2 regions of the Bradyrhizobium sp. 153 genome follow, and region 1 is predicted to be linked to the other one. Evidence: predicted binding sites of a transcription regulator. Region 1 holds the regulator's gene; the other holds the start of a gene.

Region 1 (4,195 bases):
GACCTGCCTGGCATGCCTTGCGCAGCGCACCATTGACCGGTCCGGAAAACGAAACGTGCCGCCTTTTAAGGGCGGCACGCGTCACCATCTTATGCCTGGCAAGACGGGTGTCAATGCCGCCCGGAAAGCCTCGCGAAACGCGAAATCCGTAGTCTTGCGGTGCCGATCTTGCGGGGTTTTCACCACGGAACATGTGGAAGCGAGTCGGCGGACTCTTGCGCGGGAGTCACGCCATATTGTAGCGTTTGGACTGTCAGATACGACATCTCGTGCAGCGGTTCTGATCCCAAGAGTCCTCATGTACCGGCGTAAACGTTCGGGCGTCAGTCACGCGCCCGGCGAGCCTTAAGGGATTCTGACGGCACGGGTTTTTCAAGGCTTAAGCATTCGCTGTGAGGCCCCAGGATGGCGGCGCGCAACGAGGGAAAGGGTGCAATGACGGTTTTGACCTGGTCCGACGATCGCGTCGAGCAGCTGAAAAAGCTCTGGGAGGCCGGACTTTCGGCCAGCCAGATCGCGGCCGAGCTCGGCAATGTGACCCGCAATGCCGTGATCGGCAAAGTGCACAGGCTCGGCCTGTCGGGCCGCGCCAAGAGCCCTTCATCGGCAGCGCCGCGGCCGCGCAAGGCGCGGCCCGCGCAGCATATGATGCGGGTGACCCGGCCGATCTCGCGCGGCAACACCGCGCTGGCGCAGGCCTTCGAGGTCGAGGTGGAGGCCGAACCGGTCACCTACGACAACGTGGTGCCGATGAGTCAGCGGCTGTCGCTGCTGGAATTGAACGAGGCGACGTGCCACTGGCCGGTCGGCGATCCCTCCAGCCCGGACTTCTTCTTCTGTGGCGGCAAGGCGCTGTCAGGCCTGCCCTACTGCGCCCAGCACTCGCGCGTCGCCTATCAGCCGGCAGCGGATCGCCGGCGGGCGGCACCGAAGCCGAGCACGCGGTGATTATTTCCTGAGATCGAACCGGCAGCCGTCACGCGGTGACGGCGCAACAAACCCGACGTCGTCCCGGACAAGCGAAGCGCCGGACCGGGACCGATAGCCACCGCAAGCCGTGGTTACGGGGACTCGGAGTTACCTTTTCGCGCAACAACCACGTCCTGTGGCTATGCGTCCGGATCGGCGCTTCGCTCCGGACAACGCTGCGCGTTGCCGGGAGCTACGCTTGTCCGGGACGACGACCGAGCTTGGTGACGCAGTTGGGCCTACGTCTGCTCCGCCTTTGCAAACCGATCATCCAGCGCATAACCCGCGCCGCGGACGGTGCGGATCGGGTCCTGCTCGCGGCCGAGATTGAGCAGCTTGCGCAGGCGGCCGATATGGACGTCGACGGTGCGCTCGTCGATGTAGATGTCGCGGCCCCAGACGCTGTCGAGCAGCTGCTCGCGCGAGAACACGCGGCCGGGATGCTCCAGGAAGAACTCCAGCAGGCGATATTCGGTCGGGCCGAGATCGATCGGCCGGCCCGAGCGCGCGACGCGGCGCTTGTCGCGATCGAGCTCGATGTCGCCATAGGCGAGCACGGTGGCGAGCCGCTCGGGGCTTGCGCGCCGCAGAAGGCCCTTCACGCGCGCGAGCAGCTCCGGCACCGAGAACGGCTTGACGATGTAGTCATCGGCGCCGGTCGCAAGACCCCGCACCCGCTCGCTTTCCTCGCCGCGCGCGGTCAGCATGATGATCGGGAGCTGCTTGGTCTCGGGACGGGTGCGCAGCCGCCGACACAACTCGATGCCGGACAGTCCCGGCAGCATCCAGTCGAGCACGATCAGATCGGGGATGTGTTCCTTGAGGCGGGTGTCGGCGTCGTCGCCGCGCATTACCGTCTCCACGTCATAGCCGTCGCCTTCGAGGTTGTAACGGAGAAGCTCGGTGAGAGCTTCCTCGTCCTCAACCACCATAATGCGTGCGCCCATGTTGTCGTCGCTCCCTAGGTATTCGGTACCGTCGTGGCGAAGGTCGTCATGTCGCCCTTCGGCCGCTTGTCGGTGATCGCCTGCCCCTCGATCATGTAGAACACGGTCTCGGCGATGTTGGTGGCGTGATCACCGATGCGCTCGATGTTCTTGGCGCAAAACATCAGATGGATGCAGAACGAGATGTTGCGCGGATCCTCCATCATATAGGTGAGGAGCTCGCGGAACAGAGAGGTGCAGATGGCGTCCACTTCCTCGTCGCCCTTCCACACCGCCATCGCCGCCGGCAAATCGTGCGCGGCATAGGCATCCAGCACCGACTTGACCTGCTGCTGCACGAGGTCGGTCATGTGCTCCAGGCCGCGGAACAGTTTCAGCGGATGGAAGTCCGTCTCCAGCGCCGCAACGCGCTTGCCCATGTTCTTGGCGAGGTCGCCGATGCGCTCGAGATCGGTGGCAACGCGCATGGCGCCGACGATCTCGCGTAAATCCACCGCCATCGGCTGGCGGCGGGCGATGGTGAGCACGGCGCGCTCCTCGATGCGCTTCTGAAGCGCGTCGAGCTCGGCATCGGTGGTGACGACGCGCTGGCCGAGCGCGACGTCGCGGCGGATCAGCGCGTCGACGGAATCGACGATCATGCGCTCGGCGATGCCGCCCATCTCGGCGACGAGGCGAGTGAGCTCCTGGAGGTCGGTATCGAAGGCCTTTGCGGTATGTTCAGTACCCATGTCCCGTCTCCTCAGCCGAACCGGCCGGTGATGTAATCCTGCGTACGCCGGTCGCTCGGCGACGTGAAGATCTTGCTGGTGTCGTCGAACTCGATCAGCTCGCCGAGATACATGAAGGCGGTTTTATCAGAGACGCGCGCCGCCTGCTGCATGTTGTGGGTGACGATCGCGATCGTGTAGTTCTCGGACAATTCCTGGATCAGCTCCTCGACCTTGGCGGTCGAGATCGGGTCGAGCGCCGAGCAGGGCTCATCGAACAAGATCACTTCGGGCCGCACCGCGACCGTGCGGGCGATGCAGAGGCGCTGCTGCTGGCCGCCGGAGAGCGACAAGCCGGACGCGTTGAGCTTATCCTTGACCTCGTTCCACAGCGCGCCGCCGCGCAGCGCCTTCTCGACGCGGTCGTCCATCTCGGACTTCGAGATCTTCTCGTAGAGGCGGATGCCGAAGGCGATGTTCTCGTAGATCGTCATCGGGAACGGCGTCGGTTTCTGGAACACCATGCCGACCCGGGCGCGCAGCAGGTTGAGGTCCAGCTTGGGATCGAGGATATTGGTCTGGTCGAGCAACAGCTGGCCGGTGGCGCGCTGGCCCGGATAGAGATCGTACATCCGGTTGAAGATGCGCAGCAGGGTCGACTTGCCGCAGCCCGACGGGCCGATGAAGGCCGTGACGCGGTTGGTGCCGAGGGCCAGATTGATGTTCTTCAGCGCGTGGTGCTCACCGTAGTAGAAATTGAGGTTGCGCGCGGTGACCTTGGCAGGCGCCTCGGGTAGCGGCTGTGAGCCGGGATGAACGGTCGGCGCACTTACGGAAACAGACATTTCACTCATTTTGCAGTCCTCTCGGCGCCAAGGATGCGCGCGCCAATGTTCAGGGCAAGCACGGTCAGGGTGATGAGCAGCGCCCCACTCCAGGCGAGCTGCTTCCAATAGGCGTAGGGGCTCTGCACGAAGTTGTTGATGGTGACAGGCAGGTTGGCCATCGTCTTGTCGAGGCCGAGGCTGAAGAACTGGTTCGACAGCGCCGTGAACAGCAGCGGCGCGGTCTCGCCGGCGACGCGCGCAGTCGCCAGCAGCACGCCGGTGATCAGGCCGGAGCGCGCGGCACGATAGGCGATCCGTTTGATCACCAGCGAGCGCGGCAGGCCGAGCGCGCTGGCAGCCTCACGCAGCGGGTTCGGCACCAGCAGCAACATGTCTTCGGTGGTGCGCACCACGACCGGGATCACGATCACGGCGAGCGCCAGCGCGCCGGCGATCGCCGAGAAGCCGCGCATCGGCACCACCACCGCGCCGTAGATGAACAGGCCGATGATGATCGAAGGCGCCGAGAGCAGGATGTCGTTGATGAAGCGGATCACCGAGGTCAGCTTGTCGTTGCGGCCGTACTCGGCGAGATAGGTGCCGGCGAACAGGCCGAGCGGCGCGCCGATGCCGACGCCGATCACGGTCATGATCAGCGAGCCGACGATGGCGTTGAGCAGGCCGCCCTCGTTCGATCCGGGCGGGGGCGTGTTCTCGGTGAAGACCTGGTAGTTGAGCCCGG
Region 2 (4,195 bases), on a different contig from region 1:
CTGGATCTCAGCCTGGACCCGCTGGGTCGGATCGGAGCCGGAGGAGACGTCGACGGTCGCGACCGTCTGCTTGCCGTAACGGACGCGCAAATTGACCGGCTCGGCGCAATCGAAGGTCGACGCTTGCGGCCCGTCGCCGTCATCGAACGACCAGGCGCAGGTGGCGCCGACCGGCACTGCGCCGAGGAGGCGCACAGTGACGGGATGATCGATCGGGGTGATGTAGTTCTCCTTGACGTTGTCGCGGGTGCAGGGCTGGTTGACCCGGCCCTGGAGGTCGATGCAGAGCCGGTTGACCATGTTGCGGGCCCAGCCGCGGCCCTCGCTCTGGAGCTCCAGCGACTGCTCGGCGGCCAGGATGCTGCGGTTGCGCGCATTCTCGACATGGAGCAGGAAATCGCGCTCTTCGCGGAACAGGCGGAAGCGGTTGCGCACCTCCCAGCTGATCTGCATGGCGCCGGCGTCCTGAGCGGCAGCGCGCTCGAGCGGCAAAGCGGTCAGAATCCCGGCAAGCAGCAGGGCGCCTGCGGAGAGGGTGCGAAAGAAGGGTGGGATCATGGCCCGCGTGTTCAACGGCAAAGTTGAGGCGGAAATAAGAGGGGATAGCTGCCCCGCCCGCAACCTTTGTCTGAGTGGCCTACCGCTTGCCGGCCTGCCGCAGCGCACGCTCGCGCTCCATCGCGGCCACCTGCTTGGGCAGGTTGGCCTGGGTGCAGGCCTCCGCCAGCCGCCGCCGCTCCTGCCACGGCGCGACCACGTTCATCCAGAGCTCGCGCGTGCCCATGATGGAGATGGCGAGGCCGAACGGGATCACGAAATAGAGGATGCGGAACACCAGCAGCGTCGCCAGAAGCTCCTCGCGGCCGAATTCGGGGAGCGCCACCAGCATGGCGGCATCGAATACGCCGATCGAGCCCGGCGCATGGCTGGCAAAGCCGAGCAGCGTTGCCAGGATGAACACAACGGCGAGCGACATGAAGTCGATCGGTGGATTGGCCGGCATCAGCAGGTACATCGCCGTAGCGCAGAAGCCGAGATCGATCACGCCGATCAGGATCTGCACCAGCGTCAGGGGCGCCGAGGGCAGCACCACCTTCCAGCCCTTCTGGCCGAGCTCGCGCCGCTTCTCACCCATGCAGAGCCAGACCAGATAAGCGCCGATCGAGGCGAGGCCGCCGAGCGCGATCAACCGGTTGATCGACGACGGCAGCTGATCCATCGACGACGCCGCACCCGGATGGATGGCCATGCCGATCGAGAGCACGAAGATGTTACCGAGCCAGAAGGTCAGGCCCGACAGGAAGCAGATTTTGGCGACGTCGATCGCGTTCAGCCCGTAATCCGAATAGATCCGGAAGCGGATCGCTCCGCCGGTGAAGACGGTAGCGCCGATGTTGTGGCCGATCGAATAGGACGTGAAGCTGGAGAGCGCCGCGATGCGATAAGGCACGTGCTTCTTGCCGATCGTTCGCAGCGCGAAAAAGTCGTAGAAGGTCAGCGTGCAGAACGCAAAGAAGACGCAGATCGCCGCCAGCCCGATATTCCCGCGAGGAATCTCGGTCAACGCCGTCAAGATAACTCCGGTATCGATGCCCTTGAGGGTCCGCACCAGCGTGGTGATTGCGAAGGCAATGATGAAGACGCTCGCGGCAATGCCGAGCCGTCGCCAGCCAATCCATCTATTGAAGCCGCGTTTCAGCGCGGGCAGCAGTCCGTGCATTCATCCTCCCGGCGGGGGGCAAGACCGATCCGGCCAGGCATTGGCCAGTGCGGGTACGATGACGGCCAAAGGGCAGGCGTCGATCGCTTGGCATGATCCAGCTCATTTAAGGCAAAAACAGCGGCTTGTGCAGCCCTTGACAACAATAGGTTCTGCGTTGGACCAGCCACTTTTGTCATATGTGGTTCACATCCGACGCGCGTTAAGCATATGAGTCGTGACGTGCGGTTCGGAAAGCGCATTCGTGTTTAAGGAGGATGGTTTCAAATCCTGGCGCCGTCGGCATTGTTCCAGCGCAAGCGGCGGGTGTTTTGGAACGTCGGTGCCGCGTGCTCGTTAGGCCCCATCAGCAACCGGACATGGCGGAACAGGCGGCCTTTCTTGCAGGCCGATGCCCGTCGTGTTCCCGAACCGAGAGGACCGGAACGATGGGACTGTTCACAAAAGACATCAAAACCATGAACGACCTGTTCGTGCACCAGCTCCAGGATGTCTATTACGCCGAGCAGCAGCTCACCAAGGCGCTGCCGAAAATGGCCAGCAAGGCCACCGATCCGCAGCTGAAACAGGGCTTTTTGACGCACCTTGAAGAAACCAAGCAGCACGTGGCGCGTCTCGAGGAAGTGTTCAAGATGCACGGCGTCGCCGTGAAGGCGATCGACTGCCCGGCGATCGACGGCATCATCGAGGAAGCCGACGAGACGGCGGGCGAAGTTGCCGACAAGGCCGTGCTCGACGCGGCGCTGATCAATGCGGCCCAAGCCGCTGAGCATTACGAGATCGCCCGCTACGGCAGCCTGATCGCCTGGGCCAAGCAGCTCGGCCGCAATGATTGCGCGGCGGTGCTCGCCAAGACGCTTGAGGAGGAGAAGGCGACCGACAAGAAGCTGACGACGCTCGCCGAGAGCAAGGTGAATCTGCGCGCGGCAAGCTGAGGCAAGACGGAGCTAAGACGACGACGCCGCGCGATGGTCCGCGCGGCGTCTTATTTCCGGCGTCATCCCAGTGCGCCACTGCGCACAAGACGGGCGATGCACTTTATGGGTGGCGGCCGGGCACAGCCACATCCATCATTCGGCCATTGTCGAAACATGACGGCACGCCGGATGGGTATATTTCGCATGGGGCTGCAAGCGAGGTGGCAGCATGCGAGCAAACATTATCAAACACCGAACCTTAGACAACGCGAGTGCTGCGCCGCGGGCCCGCTCGCATCTTGCAACCTCCCTCACCCTTGCCGCCATGAGCCTCGGCTATGGCGTGGTGCAGCTCGACGTGACCATCGTCAACACCGCGCTCGATGCAATGGGCAGGGCGCTCGGCGGCGGGGTCGCCGAGCTGCAATGGGTGGTCAGCGCCTACACCATCGCGTTTGCCGCCTTCATCCTCACGGCCGGTGCGCTGGGTGACCGGATCGGCGCCAAGCGCGTCTTCATGGCGGGGTTCGCCATCTTCACCGCGGCCTCGCTCGCCTGTGCGCTGTCGCCCAATGCGGTCGTGCTGATCGCAGCACGGCTGGTTCAGGGCCTTGCGGCGGCGATCCTGGTGCCGAATTCTCTTGCCCTGCTCAATCATGCCTATGCGGACGACCGCGAGCGCGGCCGCGCCGTCGCGGTCTGGGCCGCCGGAGCAAGCCTTGCACTCACCGCCGGCCCCCTTGTCGGGGGCGCGTTGATCACGCTGGTCGGCTGGCGCGCGATCTTCCTGGTCAATCTGCCGATCGGGCTCGCGGGCCTGTGGCTGAGCTGGCGTTATGCCAGCGAGGCCACGCGGGCGCGCTCGCGCGAGATCGATCTGCCTGGCCAGCTGGCCGCGATCGGTGCGCTGGGCGCGCTTGCCGGAGCAATCATCGAAGGCGGGGCGCTCGGCTGGGACCATCCGGCCGTGATCGCAGCCTTTGTCGGAGCCATCATTCTCGCCGTGCTCTTTGTCTGGCGTGAGAGCCGGGCGGCGCAGCCGATGCTGCCGCTGTCATTGTTCGGCCAGCGGCTGTTCACGCTGACCTCGTTCGTGGGACTGCTGGTGAACATCGCGATCTACGGCCTGATCTTCGTGCTCAGCCTGTATTTCCAGAGGATCAACGGGCTGTCGGCATGGTGGACCGGGCTTGCCTTCGTGCCGATGATGGCGGCGGTTCTGCCGGTCAATCTGCTGGCGCCGCGCCTGGCCGAGCGCATCGGCCCGTGCCCGACCATCGTCCTCGGCGCCTGCATCTCGGCAATCGGCTGTCTCGGCCTGCTCTGGATCGAAGCCGGGACCAGCTATTGGGCGATCTGCGCGCAGACGATCGCGATCAGCGGCGGGCTCGGCCTACTGGTGCCGCCGCTGACGTCAACGCTGCTCGGCAGCGTCGAGAAGGCGCGTTCCGGCATCGCGGCCGGCGTCCTGAACGCGACGCGGCAGACCGGCAGTGTGCTCGGCGTTGCTCTGTTCGGTTCGCTGGTGGCGTCTGACCGTGCGTTCATGACCGGACTG

The links. Region 1 encodes PhoB, which activates phosphate uptake and scavenging genes when phosphate is short. Its sites were predicted from a motif close to TGTCATNNANCTGTCAT; they were not measured.
Region 2: the regulator PhoB is predicted to act here: its motif matches at 1,894-1,910, upstream of IVA91_RS05935 (YbhN family protein).

Annotation. Positions count from the first base shown of each region.
Region 1 covers NZ_JADPKH010000037.1:261,997-266,191, reverse strand. Annotated here, with positions in the region: gene IVA91_RS11005 (GcrA family cell cycle regulator) at 436-948, shown strand; gene phoB (phosphate regulon transcriptional regulator PhoB) at 1,209-1,916, opposite strand; gene phoU (phosphate signaling complex protein PhoU) at 1,931-2,647, opposite strand; gene pstB (phosphate ABC transporter ATP-binding protein PstB) at 2,659-3,480, opposite strand; gene pstA (phosphate ABC transporter permease PstA) at 3,477-4,195, opposite strand, start outside.
Region 2 covers NZ_JADPKH010000023.1:64,097-68,291, reverse strand. Annotated here, with positions in the region: gene IVA91_RS05940 (hypothetical protein) at 1-558, opposite strand, end outside; gene IVA91_RS05935 (YbhN family protein) at 638-1,720, opposite strand; gene IVA91_RS05930 (ferritin-like domain-containing protein) at 2,149-2,655, shown strand; gene IVA91_RS05925 (MFS transporter) at 2,867-4,195, shown strand, end outside.